3 regions of the Streptomyces sp. NPDC089799 genome follow, and region 1 is predicted to be linked to each of the others. Evidence: riboswitches for the same ligand, from Rfam matches in the RefSeq annotation. Region 1 holds a riboswitch; each other region holds the start of a gene.
What was found. A riboswitch is a leader RNA that binds a small molecule or an ion and turns the genes downstream of it on or off. The one in region 1 is predicted to bind cobalamin.

Region 1 (5,644 bases):
GTTGTCGAGGTCGAGGCCGTCGGAGTAGACGAGCCGGTGCGCGTGCCGGAGCTCGCAGCCGAGCCCGATGGCGAAGGTCTTGCCGGGTTCGCCCCAGCCGCCGCGGTGACGGGTGACGGCGCGCGCTGTCCACAGGTACCGCTGCCCGTCGGGCATGGCGGCGACCTGGACATGGATCCGGCTCGGCGCGGCGAAGGCCTCGTAGACGTTCCACAGCGGGCAGGTGCCGCCCGCGCGGGAGAAGTGGAACCCGGTGGCGGACTGCCGCTTCGACATGTTCCCGGCCCGGTCGACCCGGACGAAGGAGAACGGGACCCCGCGCAGCCTGGGGCGTTGCAGGGTGCTCAGGCGGTGGCAGACGGTCTCGTAGCCGAGGCCGAAGTGGTCGGTGAGGCGTTCGATGTCGTAGCGGAACTCCTCGGCCGCCGTGTGGAAGGCGCCGTACGGGAGGATCAGCGCGGCGGCGAAGTAGTTGGCGATGCCGATGCGGGCCAGGCCGTGCGCGGGGGAGCCGGCCTGGAAGTCCTCGGTGGCGAGCCGGTCCAGCTCGTCGCCGTACTCGAGCAGGGCGAGCTGGGTGGCCATGCGGAACGCCTGCTGGCCGGGGCGGAGCCGGCCGGACAGGTGCAGGACCCGTGTCCCTTCGTCGTAGTGGTGCAGCCGGTCGGAGTCCGGGGCGAGCCGGATCCCGTGGTGCCCGGTGAGACGGTTCGACAGCACCCGGACGACCTCTCCCGGGCGGACGCCGAGGTCCCGGGCGAGGGTTTCGGCGGCGAGGTCGGTGTCGTGGAGGTAGTTCTGGCGCCGGTGGAAGAACTCGCGGATCTCCTCGTGCGGTGAACGGGGCGCGGCCGTGCCCCCGTCCCTGCCGTCCGCGGTGTCCGCCAGCCGCTCCGCCAGGAGTTGGCTGCGCCGGCCCAGGTCCAGCAGGACGGAGGCCACCGCAGGCATCCGGGTGGCGAGCTCGGCCAGGTCCGAGGGAGAGACCCGGGCCTCGGCGACCTCGTTCGCCAGAGCCTCGCGCAGGTCCGCGACAAGACGGCTGGTGTCACGTTCCGAGAAGAAGCCGGGGTCCACGCCGAACGCCTCGGTCAGCCGCAGCAGGACCGGCACGGTGAGGGGCCGGGAGTCGTGCTCCATCTGATTCAGGTAGCTGGGGGAGATGGCCAGGACGCGGGCCAGTTCGGCCTGGCTCATCCGGCGCTCCTCGCGCAGCCGCCGCAGCCGTGCACCTGCGTACGTCTTGCCCACCGGGCCTCCTTCGGCCTCCTTCGGCCTCCTTCGGCCTCCTTGGGCCTCCTTGGGCCCCATCCGGCCTCAGATTACGCATGGTCCTGTCGCTGTGAACCCTTCGCAAGCTTGGCAAATACGCCGCAGAAGATTCGCAGAAGTTGGCAGACGTACCTCATTGCTGGCACTGCGTGCCGCTGTCAAAGTCTGTTGTGCGGCCCGCCGGTCCCTGACGGCCAGGCAGACAGGCTGGGACCGACTCGCGCCCTGACGTTGGGAATCCGGCTAGTCCAGCGAGGCTGACCTGCAGCATTGCTCAGCTCCACCCCAGGTGGGGCCGGCGGCCCGCAACCTTAGATCAAGGCACGCAGTGCCAGCATCCTGTCGCAAGCGTCGGGAGGTTGGCAGACCACGCGAACCCATGGAGACGGTGACGGTCATGGCAGACACCCACACGACGAAGGCGGCGGCCGGGCGGCTCAAGCAGCGGTGGGCCGACGACCCGCGATGGGCGGGTGTCGAGCGCACCCACACCGCCGAGGATGTCGTCCGGCTCTCCGGCAGCGTCCGTGAGGAGCACACCCTCGCCCGTCGCGGCGCCGAGCGGTTGTGGCGGCAGCTCCACGACCTCGACTACGTCCACGCCCTGGGCGCGCTGACCGGCGGCCAGGCCGTCCAGCAGGTCCGCGCCGGCCTCCAGGCGATCTACCTGTCCGGCTGGCAGGTCGCCGCCGACGCCAACCAGGCCGGACACACCTACCCCGACCAGTCCCTGTACCCGGTCAACTCGGTGCCGCAGGTGGTGCGCCGGATCAACAACGCCCTGCTGCGCGCCGATCAGATCGCCACGGCCGAGGGCGGCTCGGACCCGACGGACTGGCTCGCGCCGATCGTCGCGGACGCCGAGGCCGGCTTCGGCGGTCCGCTGAACGCCTTCGAGCTGACGAAGGCGATGATCGCGGCGGGAGCAGCCGGTATCCACTACGAGGACCAGCTCGCCTCCGAGAAGAAGTGTGGCCACCTCGGCGGCAAGGTCCTCGTCCCCACCTCCCAGCACATCCGCACCCTGAACGCGGCCCGCCTCGCCGCCGACATCGCGGACACCCCCACCCTGATCATCGCCCGTACCGACGCCCTCGCCGCGAACCTGCTGACCAGCGACGTCGACGAGCGCGACGCGCAGTTCGTCACCGGCGAGCGGACCGCAGAGGGGTTCCACCGCGTCCGGAACGGCATGGCACCCGTCATCGCCCGCGGCCTCGCCTACGCCCCGTACGCCGATCTCATCTGGGTCGAGACCGGCACCCCGGACCTCTCCCAGGCCCGCGAGTTCGCCGAGGCGATCCACGCGCAGTACCCGGATCAGATGCTCGCCTACAACTGCTCGCCGTCCTTCAACTGGAAGGCGGCCCTGGACGACGACCGGATCGCCACGTTCCAGAAGGAGCTGGGTGCCATGGGGTACAAGTTCCAGTTCATCACGCTGGCCGGCTTCCACTCCCTCAACCACGGCATGTTCGACCTCGCCCGCGGCTACGCCGAACACGGCATGACTGCCTACGTCGACCTCCAGGAACGCGAGTTCGCCGCCCAGCGGCACGGGTTCACCGCCGTCAAGCACCAGCGCGAGGTCGGCACCGGCTACTTCGACCTGGTCTCCACCGCAGTCAACCCCGCCTCCTCCACCACCGCCCTCACCGGCTCCACCGAGGAAGAGCAGTTCCACTAGGACGCCCCACCCCCTGTCCCCTCGTCAGGACACCGCATGACCACCACCGCAACCACGCACCGGGTCCGGCTCCTTGCGGCACCCGGCGACCGCCACGACGAGATCCTCACGGCGGGCCCTCGACTTCATCGGCTGCCGGGCCGCAAGACGGGCCGGGGGTTCCCCACCTACGACCGGGACTGCTGAGGGCCCGGTGCCGCGGCCGGGCCGAGGGTCCCGGCGGCGTGTGGTGGAAGGGGGCGCGGCGGAGTGGTGTCCGCCGCGCCCCTTTCCCGGCATGCCCGGATGGTCCCGAAGATTTGTGCAGCCGCCTTGAGGCTCAGGTGCCGGAGTTGTCGACGAGACCCACGATGTCGAGGAATTCGATTGTGGGCGGGACGCCATAGATTCCTGTCACCTTTTCGGTGATCTCCTCCGTGAAGAAAGAGCGGGCTTTCTCCTCGTCATCCCACACGTAGAAGTTCCTCGCCCGAACGCCGTCTTCGTCGAGCATGAAGCTCTTGAGGCGCAGGCCGGCCATGCCTTCGAACGGTCCGCGGAGTTCGTCGGCAATCTTTGCCAGGGTTGAACGATCGAACTTGTCGGTCTGTGTGAAAGTCACGAGCACGCCGATCATCGGGCTTCCAATCGATTGGGTGAGCAGCGGTCGGTCGAGTGATGCTAGCGGCGGATCCTAGTACGCACCGCCGGAAATTCCGGCCGTTGGGGCGCGAGTCGGAAATGCGGCTCTGCGTCGGCGATGCCGACCGGGAGCGCGTCGGGGTTTGCGCGCATCTCGGTCACCATCCGCCTTGGTGCGGCCGAGTCGCACAGCTCCCCTGCCGCGTAAGGCACTTGGCCGCGGAGGGGGCGCACCGTACGATGCCACTGCCCGGCTGCGGCCGGCCACAACCGAATGGCTGTGCGATCGGGGGAAGCCGGTGGGAATCCGGCGCTGACCTGCAACCGTGTGCGGTGCGCTGACCTGCGCCGCGAGTCGGGATGCCCGCCGCGCGGCAGCATCCGCTTCCACTGTCACGGTCTGCAGAGCGAAGCCCGGTACCGCCGGAACACCACGTCAGCGCGTCGCTCGTACGCCTGCCGCCGGTGGGTCGCGCCGGTCGCGGGAGCCGCATCGGCCGACCGGACCGGTCAGAAAGGCCACCCCATGCGCCTGAGCCCCGCCCGCCGCGCCGCCGTCACCACGGCCGCCCTGGGACTCGCCCTCACCGGCCTCACCGCCGTCCCGGCCGTCGCCCACGCCAAGCCGGTCAACACCAATGCCCCGGTCAAGGTCAACCTCACCGTGCAGGGCCCCGACGGGCAGCTGTTCAAGGGGAAGATCACCACCAAGGGCCACGACGTGACCACCGGCACCGGCGGCACCCACAAGTGCGACGGCACCAACGGCGGCGCCAACCCGAGCAAGGTCCCCACCCCGACCGCCGCCCTGGACGACGCCGCCCGGCTGAACTACTTCGCCTGGGACGGCACCTGGTACGCCTCGTTCGACGACTTCTCCGTCGACACCATCAAGGGTGTCAGCGGCGGCGGCTCGGCCTACTGGAACATATCCGTCAACGGCACGCCCACCCCGGTGGGCGGCTGCCAGTTCAAGCTGAACGCGGGCGACCAGGTGTCGTTCGTCTGGACGTCCTTCTGATCCGATCCGATCCGGTGTACTGCGGGCGGGGGCGCGATGCGCACCCCCGCCCGTCACACGCCTCAGAGACCCCAGCGCAGCGCGATGGTGTCGCCCACGTTGATCACCTTGCCGCGGGCGGCGCCTGCGAAGGCGGAGCCGTCCACGCTCACCTTCCAGGTGTTCGAGCCGCTGTTGGCCTTGCCGTTGACGGCGGTGACGGTGCCGGTGCCGGAGGACGGCGTCACGCCGGTGACACAGCCGCCCGGTGTGGCCGCCGTGGCCGCCGCGTTCAGGACGTCGCCGAGGGTGGTGGTCGTGCCGGTCGGGGTGAAGGAGACCGAGCAGACCTTCAGGCTGCCGGCACCGTCGTCGACGGTGAGGGCCAGCTTGGTGGCCGTGCCCGAGGTGAACGTCGACTGGGCCGCCCACTTCGGTGCGCCCGGGGTGACCGGGGCGGGCGGGGCGGAGGTGAAGCCGCCGCCGGCGACCGCGCGCAGCGAGTCGATCGAGGCGTAGGCAGTGGGGCCGGTGTCGGCCGGCTTGTACTTGAAGCCGCCGCCGGGGTTGTACTGGTTGGCGATGAGGAAGTCGATCGGGGTTTTGCCGGCGGTGGTGAGGAAATCGCCGGTCTGGGGGTTGATGCCGCAGGCGTTGAGCCCGGCGACGGCCCAGCCGTTGGAGCTGGTGTTGACGCCGTACATCGAGTTGAAGGCGCCCGAGGTGGTGACGAGCTTGCTCTTGAGGAAGTTCTTCGCCTGGACGACGTCGGTGTCGGTGTTCGGGACGCCGGAGGTGCACAGGGCGGCCATCGCGGCGCCGGTCATGTCGATGTCGCCGGGGGCGGCCAGGGCGGTCGGGTTGCCCTCGGCCTTGCCGTACTGCCAGCCGCCGTCGTTGTGCTGGTTGGCTCGGATACGGGCGGTGAGTGCGTCGGTGAGGGCCTGCGGTATGCGGGGGCCACCGGACTGGGTCTTGGCGCCGCCGAGGGCGAGGGCGGCGAAGACGGTGCCGTTGAAGTTGGCCGAGGGGCCGAAGTAGCCGGGCTCGGCGGTCTGCCAGTA
Region 2 (5,644 bases), on a different contig from region 1:
CGGCACCGTCCCCGCCGCGCCCGGCAACCACAACCCGGCCGGCGCCGTCTCCTCCCCCATCTCCGCGCCCACGTACAGCTCCTGTACGTCGAGCATGCCCGGCGTCACCCCCACCGTGACGACCAGCGGCGCGTGGACGGTCGCCATGCAGAACGGAAGCCCGAGCACCGGCACCATGACCGTCCCGACCGGCGGGCTGGTGGTCCGTACGAGCGGCCTGGCCACCTGCACCGTCGTCGCCGCCCCCACCGCCCCGGCGCCCGTCACCGCCACCTGGGCGAACGGCGCCCCGCCCACGCTGACCTTCGTCAACGCCTCGGTGCCGGTCAAGGTGACCGGCGGGTTCGGCTGCCCGACCAGTGCGACCGCCTCCGTCTTCAACGCGGTCTACCAGGTCTCCGACACCACCGACCCGGCGCAGCAGATCACCGTGGCGCCCTGACCGCCGTCAGCACCGACGGCAGCCCGCGGAAGCCCACTGCGGCCAAGGCGGCCGCGGCAGCTCACGGCAGGTAGACGATGCTGGGCGCGCCCGTCGTCGGATGGACGCCGATCCGGGTCCGTACGCCGTACACCGCGTCCAGCATCTCCTCCGTCAGCACCTCCCCCGGCGTCCCGGCGGCCACCACCCGCCCCTCGGCGAGCAGGTACAGCCGGTCGCAGAACGACGCGGCCAGGTTGAGGTCGTGCAGCACCAGCAGGCCGGTCGCGGGCAGTCCCCGGACCAGCCCGAGCATCTCCAGCTGGTAGCGGATGTCGAGGTGGTTGGTCGGTTCGTCCAGGGCCAGCAGACCGGGTTCCTGGACCAGCGCGCGGGCCAGCAGCGCGCGCTGCCGCTCGCCTCCGGACAACTCCTCGAAGCGCCGGTCGGCGAACCCCTCCGCCCCGACCGTCCGCAGTGCCCCGGCGACGCGCCGCGCGTCCTCGGGGCCGTCCTGTTCCCAGAACCGCTTGTGCGGGCTCCGCCCCATGGCGACCACTTCCCGGACGGTCAGGCCCAGGGTGCCGGTCGCGTCCTGCGGGACCACCGCCACCCGGCGGGCCCGCTCCTTCACCCCCAGCGAGGCGACGTCCGTGCCGTCGAGCGCGATCCGCCCGGCAGTGGGCGTCAGGGTGCCGTACACGCAGCGCAGCAGGGTGGTCTTCCCGCTGCCGTTGGGGCCCGCCAGGCCGACGGTCTCACCGGGGCGGGCGGTCAGGTCCACACCGTGCAGCACGGTGTGCCCGCCGGTCTCGAACCGCAGTCCCTCGACGCGCAGTTCCGTCCCGGTCATCCGGCGATTCCTTCCGCCCGGGAGGACCGCCGCAGCAGCCACAGGAAGAAGGGGCCGCCGAGCAGGGCGGTGACCACGCCGACGGGTATCTCCTCGGGTGCCGCGGCGGTACGGGCGACCAGGTCGGCCAGCGTCAGGAACACCGCCCCGCCGAGCGCGGACACCGGGAGCAGCGACCGGTGTCCGGCGCCGACGGCCATCCGGGCGGCGTGCGGCACCATCAGCCCGACGAATCCGATCGCCCCGCTGTACGCCACCAGCACCCCGATGACCAGGGAGGTGAGCACGAACACGGCGGCCCGGAACCGACCGGTGTCCAGGCCGAGCGTGCGCGCGCCCTCCTCTCCCGCGAGCAGCAGGTCCAGCGGCCTGGCCAGGGCCGACAGCAGGGCGGTGCCGCTGAGCAGCACCGCGGCGGGGAGCGCCAGTTCGTCCCAGCGCGCGCCGCCGAGTCCACCCAGGGTCCAGAACAGTACGGAGCGCACCTGGTCGGGCTGGGCGGAGAGCACCAGGACCAGGCTGGTCAGGGCGGCCAGTACGTACTGCACGGCGACACCCGCGAGGATCAGCCGGCCGGTGGTCATGGTGCCGCCGCGGCGGGCCAGGGCGTAGACGGCGATCAGGGCGGTCATGGAGCCGGCGAACGCGGCGATGGGCAGGGACAGGCTCAGCGAGGCGCCGACTCCGAGCACGATGACCAGCACCGCACCGGCCGAGGCCCCGGAGGAGGCGCCCAGCAGGAAGGGGTCGGCGAGCTGGTTGCGGACCAGCGCCTGCAGGACGGCTCCGGTGACGGCGAGCCCGGCTCCCACCATCGCGCCCAGCAGCACCCGCGGCATCCGGACGTCCCAGACGATCGCTGCGAACGCGCCGTCCGGCCGGCCGGGGCCGGCGAGCACCAGGTCCAGCACCTCGCCCGGGGCGATCCGGACCGGCCCGAGGGCGAGCCCGGCGAGGGCGGAGGCGAGCAGGGCGGCGGCGAGCAGCCCGAGGACGAGCCCGGACCTCCTCGACCCGGGGCCCGGCCGGAGAGCCGGTGTCGGGCCCGACCGGAGACCCGGCCTCGGACCAGGTTTCGCCCTCGGCCGGAAGTCGGAACGCCCGCTGCCCGTGAGGCGGTTCACGACGCCCCGGGGTGCAGCCGGCCCGCCAGCGATTCCACTGCGTCGGCCACGCGCACGCCGAGCACGGCGGACGACAGCGGCAGCACGACGAACCGCTTGTCCCTGATCGCCGGGACCTGGGCCAGCGCCGGGTCGTCCAGCAGCCGCCGCTTCTTCTCCTCGACGCTGGTGCCGCCGTAGTCGTAGATGAGGACGACCTCGGGCTTCCGCTGGATGACCTCCTCCCAGGGGACGTCGCCGAAGCTGTCCTTGAGGTCGGCGAAGACGTTGGTGCCGCCGGCCCGGGTCACGATCTCGTTGGCGATGCCGTGTCCGCCGGAGGTGAAGGCGGAGCCCTCGCCGGAGTCGTAGACGAAGACGGTCGGCTTCTGCCGGGTGGCGACCTTCGCGGCCACCGCGTCGAGCCGCCGCTGCTGGTCGGCGATCAGGTCCTGTCCGCGCCCGGGGACCCCGAACGTGCGGGCCACCTCGGTGATCTCGGAGTTCAGCTGCTCGATGCCGACCGGGCCGCGGGTGCAGTACTCGATGCTCAGCCGCGTGCGGATGCCGGTCTTCTCCAGGCCCGCCCGGTCGCGGCCCGCCGCCTTGTCGAAGGCGGAGGAGTATCCGCCGTAGACGAAGTCGGGGTTGGCCGAGAGCAGGACCTCCTTGGAGGGGTACTCCTTGGCCAGCACCTTGATGCCGTCGTACGCCGTCCGGTAGCGGGGCAGTACGGAGTCGTCGAGGTAGGCGGTCCCGGCCATCCGGTCCTGCAGGCCGAGGGCGAGCATCAGCTCGGTGGCGTGCTGGTTCATCGTCACGGCACGGCGCGGCGGCGCCTTGTAGGTGGTCTCCACACCGCAGTTGGTGACGGTGTACGGGAATCCGGACGCGGAGCCGGCCGACGCGGCGCCGTCGTCGGTGCCGGAACCGGAACCGCTGCACGCGGTGAGGGATATCAGGGGTACGAGCAGCGCGGCGGACAGCGCGGCGCGCAGAACGGCCTTACGGGAGCGGGAATTCACGGAAGCGGGCCTCTCCGGGGGATCCTCGTCCCCTCGTCAAGCGGGTTGCTGAGGCGGCGCGTCAGGGTCTGACTCCCGGAATCCACGGGGGAGTTCCGGTCACAGTGGCGGGACCGCACCGGAGTCACACCGGATTTCCTGGTCCGCACCGCCTTGTGGTGACTCGCCCAGTCTGCCAGACACCTCCCGGGACCCGACTTGCACTGCGTTCAACGGCTGACCTAAGGTCACATCTGAACACAGTTCAAGTGCACGTGTGGGCACAAGTATGCCTGCGCACAGTGCAGTTGAACGGAAAACCGCTGTCACGGACCGGTGGCGTGCGGAGTCGAGCACGACCGAGGGGATGGGCATGTCTGTCGAGCGGGGCGTCGTTCTGAGTGACTCCGGCTGGCCGGGACCCCGGACCCCGGCCCCCGCGGAGCAGCGCTTCGGTGCCGTAATCACCCCTCTCGCCACCGCCGGGCCCTAGTCTGGATTCCTCGTCCCGGGAGGGTCCTTGAGCGCGGTCGTCTTCGTCCACGGTGTCGGCAAGCAGTACTTGAGCGAGGATTCCCTGGCCCGGGACGTGGTGCCCGAACTGGTGGGCGGCGCAAGACTGTCCGACGGCCCGGTGCCCGCCTCCGACGACGTGTCCGTCGCCTTCTACGGGGACCTGTTCCGCCCGCACGGCACCCGTGCCGGAGGCGAATTCCCGTACGAGGCAGCCGACATCGAGACCGAGGACGAGTTCCGGCTGCTGATGGAGTGGTGGGCGGAAGCCGCCCGCACCGACCCGGCCGTGCCCGCACCCAACGCCCCCGGAAGCCGCGGCACGGCGGGGTGGGCGGCGTCCCGGGCCCTGCGACTGAACTCCGTACGGTCGGCCCTGGACGCCCTGACCGGCGCGGCCTTCCTGCGCGGGGTGCTCGACCGGGCACTGATCGGCGACCTGAAGCAGCTCACCGCCTACCTCTCCGACCAGGCGGTCCGGAGCGCGGCCCGGGCCCGGGTGGCCGCGCGCATCACCCCGGCCACGAAGGTGGTCGTCGGGCACTCGCTGGGCTCGGTGGTCGCCTACGAGACCCTGTGCGACCGGACGCACCACACCGGCTGGGACGTTCCCGCGTTCGTCACCATCGGCTCGCCGCTGGGCATGCGCTCGCTGGTGCTGGACCGGTTGGACCCCGCGCCGGACGGGAACCGGCGGGCGGTCTGGCCCGGGCCGGTCCGGACCTGGACCAACATCGCCGACTCCACGGACATCGTCGCCCTGGTGCGCGAGCTGCGGCCCTCCTACGGCGACGGGGTGACCGACCTCCTCGTGCACAACGGCAGCCACATGCACGACGCGACCCGCTACCTGACCGCGGCGGAGACCGGCCGGGCCGTGGCGGCCGGGCTGCGCGCGGACGGCACCGTCCGCACGGCGGACCGGTGAGGCGGTTCCTCGTCGCCGCCGGCACCCGCCACTACCTCCAGGACCCGGAGCTGCCGCGGGCGCACGAGGACGTGACGGCGGTGGCAGAACTGTTCACGGCCGCCGGATACGAGCGGGTGCTGGCCGGGGTCTCGCTGGACCCGGCCGCGGCCCGCTTCGAGGAGGCCCTCGCCGACTGGTGCGAGACGGCCGCCCTGGAGCCGGAGGACGCCGTCGTCCTCTACTACGCCGGCCACGGCCACCGCGCGCCCGGCGGCTACCGGCTGGCCTGCGCCGACTCCCGGCACGGCCGGCCCGGATCATGGCTCTCGCTGTCCGCGCTCGCCGAGATCCTGGCCGAATCCCCCGTCCGCAACGTGCTGTTCGTCGTGGACGCCTGCCACGCCGCTGCCGCCGGCCCGGAGATCGCCGGCGTGACCGAGGCGATCGTGTCCCTCCGCCCGCGCGGCGACGAGCCCGGCTCCGGCACCTGGCTGCTGGCCTCCGCCCGGCAGCGCGAGACCTCGGAGGACGGCGCGTTCACCGGCCGCCTGGCCGCAGCCTGGCGGCAGGGCGACGGCCCCTCCCAGCGCCACCTGTCCCCCGCCGCGCTGGCCGAGCGGATCACCGCCTCGTTCGCCGCCGACGGGCTCCCGCAGCGGGCCGCCTGCTCCTCCCTCGACCAGTCCCGGCGGCCGCCGTTCTTCCCCAACCCGGCCTTCGACCCGCAGGCGGAGATCGGCCCGGACGGCCGGCCCGCCGCCGCCGACTCCGACCTCGCCGCCCACTTCGACCCGCGCGGCCGCGGCGTGGAACACGTCCACGACCCCGGCTCGTACTTCA
Region 3 (5,644 bases), on a different contig from region 1:
ACGGCGTGGTCCGCTTCCTCCTCGCCGCGGGCGCGATCGGCATGCTGTTCAAGGAGAACGCGTCGATCTCCGGCGCCGAGGTCGGCTGCCAGGGCGAGGTCGGCTCGGCCTGCTCCATGGCGGCGGGCGCGCTGGCCGAGGTGCTCGGCGGCACCCCGGAGCAGGTGGAGAACGCGGCCGAGATCGGCATGGAGCACAACCTGGGCCTGACCTGCGACCCGGTCGGCGGCCTGGTCCAGATCCCGTGCATCGAGCGCAACGGCATGGCCGCCGTGAAGGCCGTCACCGCCGCGCGGATGGCGATGCGCGGGGACGGCAGCCACAAGGTCTCCCTGGACAAAGTCATCAAGACCATGAAGGAGACCGGCGCCGACATGAAGATCAAGTACAAGGAGACGGCGCGCGGCGGCCTCGCCGTGAACGTCATCGAGTGCTGACGTCCGGCACACGCCGACGCCCGTGGGGCGGGTCCTTCCGGGCCCGCCCCACGGCTCGTCCGGGGGCCCGTCCCACGGCTCGTCCGGACCTCTCGTCCGGGCCTCCGCGTCAGGAGACGGCGTACCACTGGCTGGCCCAGCCGGTGTTGATCGTGCTGACCGACTGCTGGGTGAGGTCCAGGGTGGCGGGCAGCGAGGTCTGCCCGGTCAGCACGGTGCTGTAGCGCAGGTTCGGCGGGGTGAGGCCCGCGTTCACCGAGATGCCGGCCCCGGTGGCCTTCAGGGTCAGCGCGTTGGTGGCCCAGCTGCCGTTCAGGAGCAGCGCGATGAAGTAGGTGCCGGGCTCGGCGGTGAAGGGCTTCTGCAGGGCCAGCGGCTTGGCGATCGCATCGGTCATCAGCTGCGGGGAGACGTCCGCGGTGGCCCCGCGGAGGTTGCCCTTGGCGTCGTACACGCCGAGGTGGCAGTCGGCGAGCTGGGCGCCGGGGTCGATCCCGGCCAGTCCCAGCCAGATGTTCGACCAGGTGATCCGCTCGCGCAGGACGAGCCGTACCAGGGTGACCCGGCCGCCGACCCCGGCCGAGGACTGGGCCGTGACATGGCCGGCGTCGTTGGGGTCGCCGGTCCAGGCGAGCAGGTTCTGGTCCTGCGGACGGGGCTCCGGGTCGAGTGCGGCCGGGCCGGCCGGCGGGGCCTGGGTGACCCCCGCGGACGCACCCTTCTCCGGCTTCGCACCCGGCGAGCTGCAGCCGGCCAGCAGGGCCGCGACGACGGTGCCGGCCACCAGGCCGACGACGGTACGGGTGATGCGCATGGTCCCCCCAGGAACACGAGTTGCTCAGGGGGCCATGGTCACATCCCGGCGCGCCGATCCGAACGCCGCGTTCCGCCCGGCCCGCCCGACGCCCGGTTCCCGTGGCACGGCCGACGCACGATTTCCCGTGGCGCGGCCGGAACCGTACGGCGCCGGCGGATGTCTCCATCGTTGTCAGCCTTGTCCCCTTACATCCGGAGAAACCGGGGGACGTCATGAAGCACACCATCCACCGCATACGCCGCCGGCAGCTCGTGGCCCTGGCCACGGGGGCGCTCCTCACCGCCGGGATCGGGCTCGCCGCGCCCGCCTCGGCGCAGATGCCGGCGGCGCAGCCCGCCGCCACCGCCCGGAGCAGCACCCCGCTCGTGGTCAACGCCCGCTGGGGCGGCCACTGCACGTACGACCGGCTCGTCATCGACCTGAAGGGGTACGTCCCCGACGTCACCGTCCGCAGGGTCGCCAGGCTGTACTACGACGGGTCCGGCAAGCCGGTCCCGCTCCCCGGCAGGTACTTCCTGGAGATCAGGCTCCACCCGGCCGCCGCCCACGACGGCACGGGCAAGTCCGTCTACAAGGGGCCCAAGCTCCAGCGGATATGGCTGCCGAAGCTCAAGGGCATCGCCATGACCGGCGACTACGAGGGGTACGTGACCTTCGGCGCCGCCTTCGACACCCGTCCCGTCTACAACACGTCCAGGCTGCACCACCCGGAACGCTTCGTGCTGGACGTCAAGCACGCCAACGTCTGCTGAGCACGGGCCGGCCGGGTCCCCGGGGTCGTCGCACGCCCCGGGGACCCGGCCCGGCCCGGTCCCGGTCAGCCGCCGACCGGCGCCTTGGAGCGCAGTACGGTCAGGAACTCGCGCATCCACGCCGGGTGGTCGGGCCAGGCGCGGGCGGAGACCAGCGTGCCGTCGACCACCGCCTCCGAGTCCTCGAAGGCCCCGCCGGCACCCCGCACGTCGGGCTCCAGCGCCGGGTAGGCGGTGACCCGCCGCCCGTCCAGTCCCCCGGAGGCCGCGGTGATCAGCGGACCGTGGCAGATCTGCGCGACCGGCTTGTCGGCCCCGGTGAAGGCGGCGGTGATCCGCTTCACCTCGGGGTCGTTGCGCAGGTACTCGGGGGCCCGCCCGCCGGGGATCACCAGGGCCGCGTACTGCCCCGGGTCGACGTCCGCGAAGGCCACGTCGGCGGGCCAGGTGTAGCCGGGCTTCTCGGTGTAGGTGTCGAAACCGTCCTCGAAGTCGTGCACCACGAAGCGGAGTTTCTTCACCGACGGGGCCGCGATGTGCACCTCGTAGCCCTCTTCGATCAGCCGCTGGTACGGGTAGAGGACTTCCAGCGACTCCGCCGCGTCACCGGTGACGATCAGGACCTTCACTGCCATGGGCTGCTCCTGCGATGTGGGGCACGTCCGGACCCCGGCGACCCTGCCCGCCCTGCGGCCGCCCAAACCGGCCGCAGGCCGCCTCTTCCGGATCACGCCGGGCCGGGCCGGGTTGTGGCGCACGACGGGGGACGACTAGGGTCATCTGGCCTTGGTGTACGGGAAACCGGTGGAAAACCGGTGCGGCCCTCGCCACTGTGATCGGGAAGTCCGGCTCCATCCTTGCGGAAGCCACTGGGCCGACGCGGGAGACCGCACGGCCCGGGAAGGCGGAGCCAGGGCATCAGCACCCGTGAGCCAGGAGACCGGCCGGGGTGCGTTGTCCATCCACGAGGTGCTGGAGAGGTCTCCCAACCCATGCATATAGCCGAGGGGTTCCTGCCCCCGCTGCACGCCGTCGCCTGGGGCGTCGCGTCCGCCCCCTTCGTCGTCCACGGTGTCCGCGCACTGACCCGTGAGGTCAAGGAGAACCCGGAGAGCACGCTGCTCCTCGGCGCGTCCGGAGCGTTCACCTTCGTCCTGTCCGCCCTGAAGATCCCCTCGGTGACGGGCAGTTGTTCCCACCCGACGGGGACGGGGCTGGGGGCCATCCTGTTCCGGCCCCCGATCATGGCCGTGCTCGGCACGATCACCCTGCTCTTCCAGGCGCTGCTGCTGGCCCACGGCGGCCTGACCACCCTGGGCGCCAACGTCTTCTCGATGGCGATCGCCGGCCCCTGGGCGGGTTACGCCGTCTACCGCCTGCTGCGGAGGTCCGGGGCGCCGCTGATGGTCACCGTCTTCTTCGGCGCCTTCTTCGCCGACCTGGTGACCTACTGCGTGACCTCGGTCCAGCTGGCGCTGGCCTTCCCCGACCCGGGCAGCGGCTTCCCCGGCGCGCTGGCCAAGTTCGGCGGCATCTTCGCGGTCACCCAGATCCCGCTCGCCGTCAGCGAGGGCCTGCTGACCGTGCTGGTGATGCGGCTGCTGATGCAGTCCAGCAAGTCGGACCTGGTCCGGCTGGGCGTCGCCGGGCTCGCCGGGAAGCAGGAGGCCGCGGTCTGATGGCGAAGGGCATGTCGAAGAACACGAAGGTCAACCTCCTGCTGCTGCTCCTGGTGGCGGCGCTGGCCGTGCTGCCGCTCGCGCTGGGGATGGGCGAGGGCAAGGAGGAGCCGTTCACCGGGGCGGACGCCCAGGCCGAGGCGGCCATCACCGAGCTGAAGCCGGACTACGAGCCGTGGTTCTCCCCGCTCTACGAACCGCCCTCCGGCGAGGTGGAGTCGGCGCTGTTCGCCCTCCAGGCGGCGATCGGCGCGGGCGTGCTCGCGTACTACTTCGGGCTGCGGCGCGGCCGCCGGCAGGGCGCGGCGGCCGCCGCGGCGGCGAGCACGGCCGAGGGGTCCGCCCGGGCCACGGCCGACCGGTCCGACGGGTCCGACGGGTCCGACGGGTCCGATGGGTTCGCCCCGGCCACCACCGCCGGCTCGGCCGCCGGCTCGACCGGCACCTCGACCGGCACGGAGTCCTGAGTCCGTGCTGCCCATCGACGCGGCCGCGCACAGCAGTCGCTGGCGCGGACGCCACCCGCTGGAGAAGGCCCTGCTGGGGCTGGGCCTGACGGTCGCCGCGGTGTGCCTGCCGCCCTGGCCCGGCGGCCCGGTGGTGGCCGCGGCCACCCTGGGCGTGCTGCTGGGCCCGGCCGGGGTGCCCCGGCGGCAGCTGTGGCGGGCCTTCCGGATCCCGCTGGGGTTCTGCTTCACCGGGGCGGTGCCGCTGCTGTTCGCGGTGGGCGGCCCGGACGGCTGGGTCGCGCTCGCCCCGGACGGACCGCGGCACGCCGCCGACCTGCTGCTCCGTACGTCGGCGGCCTCGCTCGGCGTCCTGCTGTTCGCGTTCACCACCCCGGTCTCGGACGTGCTGCCGCGGCTGGTGCGGGCCGGGGTGCCCGCGCCCGTGGTGGACGTGGCCCTGGTGATGTACCGGATCGGCTTCCTGCTGCTGGACTCGCTGGCCCAGGTGCGTACGGCGCAGGCGGCCCGGCTGGGGAACACCGGCCGGGCGGCGGCCTGGCGGTCGGTGGCCGGGCTGGCCGCGACCGCCTTCGTGCGGGCCTTCGACCGGGCCGGCCGGCTCCAGGCGGGGCTGGCGGGCCGCGGCTACGACGGCACCCTGCGCGTGCTGGTGCCGGAGGCGGCCGTGTCGTGGCGCTTCCTGGCGGCTTCCGGCGCCCTGCTGACCGCGGTGGTCTGCGCGACCCTCGCTCTGAAAGGACTTCAAGGACCGTGACCGTGACCGTGACGTCGCTGGTGGAACTGTCGGGCGCGGGGTACGCGTACGAGGACGGGCCGGACGTGCTGTCCGGGGTGGACTTCGGGATCCCCGAGGGCCGTTCGCTGGCCCTGCTCGGCCGCAACGGCAGCGGCAAGACCACCCTGATGCGGCTGCTGAGCGGCGGGCTGCGGCCGGCCGCCGGCCGGCTGCTGCTGGACGGGGAGCCGGTCTCCCACGACCGGGCCGGCCTGACCCGGCTCCGCTCCTCGGTCCAGCTGGTGGTGCAGGACCCCGACGACCAGCTGTTCGCCGCCTCGGTGGAACAGGACGTGTCCTTCGGGCCGCTCAACCTGGGGCTGCCGGACGCGGAGGTGCGCGCCCGGGTGGACGCCGCGCTGGCGGCGCTGGACATCACCGCGCTGCGCGACCGCCCCACGCACCTGCTGTCCTACGGGCAGCGCAAGCGGGCGGCGATCGCGGGGGCGGTGGCGATGCGACCGCGGGTGCTGATCCTGGACGAGCCGACGGCGGGGCTGGACCCGGACGGGCAGGAACGGCTGCTGGACGTCCTGGCGGGGCTCTCCGGCACCACGGTGGTCATGGCCACGCACGACGTGGACCTGGCGGTGCGGTGGGCGGACGATGCGGCGGTCCTGATCCCCGGGGGGATCCGCACCGGCCCGGCGGGCGAGCTGCTGGCCGATCCCGAGCTGCTCGCCGCGGCGGGGCTGCGACAGGCGTGGTCCCCGG

Region 2: linked by a shared signal. The riboswitch ahead of AB0O36_RS03870 (ABC transporter substrate-binding protein) and the one ahead of AB0O36_RS02930 (DUF4430 domain-containing protein) in region 1 are both predicted to bind cobalamin.
Region 3: linked by a shared signal. The riboswitch ahead of AB0O36_RS33890 (energy-coupling factor ABC transporter permease) and the one ahead of AB0O36_RS02930 (DUF4430 domain-containing protein) in region 1 are both predicted to bind cobalamin.

What each region holds. Positions count from the first base shown of each region.
Region 1 covers NZ_JBFBGR010000002.1:272,601-278,244, forward strand. The annotation lists gene AB0O36_RS02910 (short-chain fatty acyl-CoA regulator family protein) at 1-1,251, opposite strand, end outside; gene aceA (isocitrate lyase) at 1,670-2,959, shown strand; gene AB0O36_RS02920 (hypothetical protein) at 2,996-3,145, shown strand; gene AB0O36_RS02925 (hypothetical protein) at 3,279-3,575, opposite strand; cobalamin riboswitch at 3,821-3,967, shown strand; gene AB0O36_RS02930 (DUF4430 domain-containing protein) at 4,107-4,601, shown strand; gene AB0O36_RS02935 (prenyltransferase/squalene oxidase repeat-containing protein) at 4,664-5,644, opposite strand, start outside.
Region 2 covers NZ_JBFBGR010000003.1:152,411-158,054, forward strand. The annotation lists gene AB0O36_RS03855 (hypothetical protein) at 1-442, shown strand, start outside; gene AB0O36_RS03860 (ABC transporter ATP-binding protein) at 504-1,274, opposite strand; gene AB0O36_RS03865 (iron ABC transporter permease) at 1,271-2,260, opposite strand; gene AB0O36_RS03870 (ABC transporter substrate-binding protein) at 2,395-3,402, opposite strand; cobalamin riboswitch at 3,444-3,584, opposite strand; gene AB0O36_RS03875 (hypothetical protein) at 3,902-4,822, shown strand; gene AB0O36_RS03880 (caspase family protein) at 4,819-5,644, shown strand, end outside.
Region 3 covers NZ_JBFBGR010000048.1:16,281-21,924, forward strand. The annotation lists gene AB0O36_RS33870 (L-serine ammonia-lyase) at 1-437, shown strand, start outside; gene AB0O36_RS33875 (hypothetical protein) at 547-1,251, opposite strand; gene AB0O36_RS33880 (hypothetical protein) at 1,467-2,006, shown strand; gene AB0O36_RS33885 (DJ-1/PfpI family protein) at 2,072-2,641, opposite strand; cobalamin riboswitch at 2,777-2,970, shown strand; gene AB0O36_RS33890 (energy-coupling factor ABC transporter permease) at 2,999-3,685, shown strand; gene AB0O36_RS33895 (energy-coupling factor ABC transporter substrate-binding protein) at 3,697-4,152, shown strand; gene cbiQ (cobalt ECF transporter T component CbiQ) at 4,157-4,909, shown strand; gene AB0O36_RS33905 (ATP-binding cassette domain-containing protein) at 4,912-5,644, shown strand, end outside.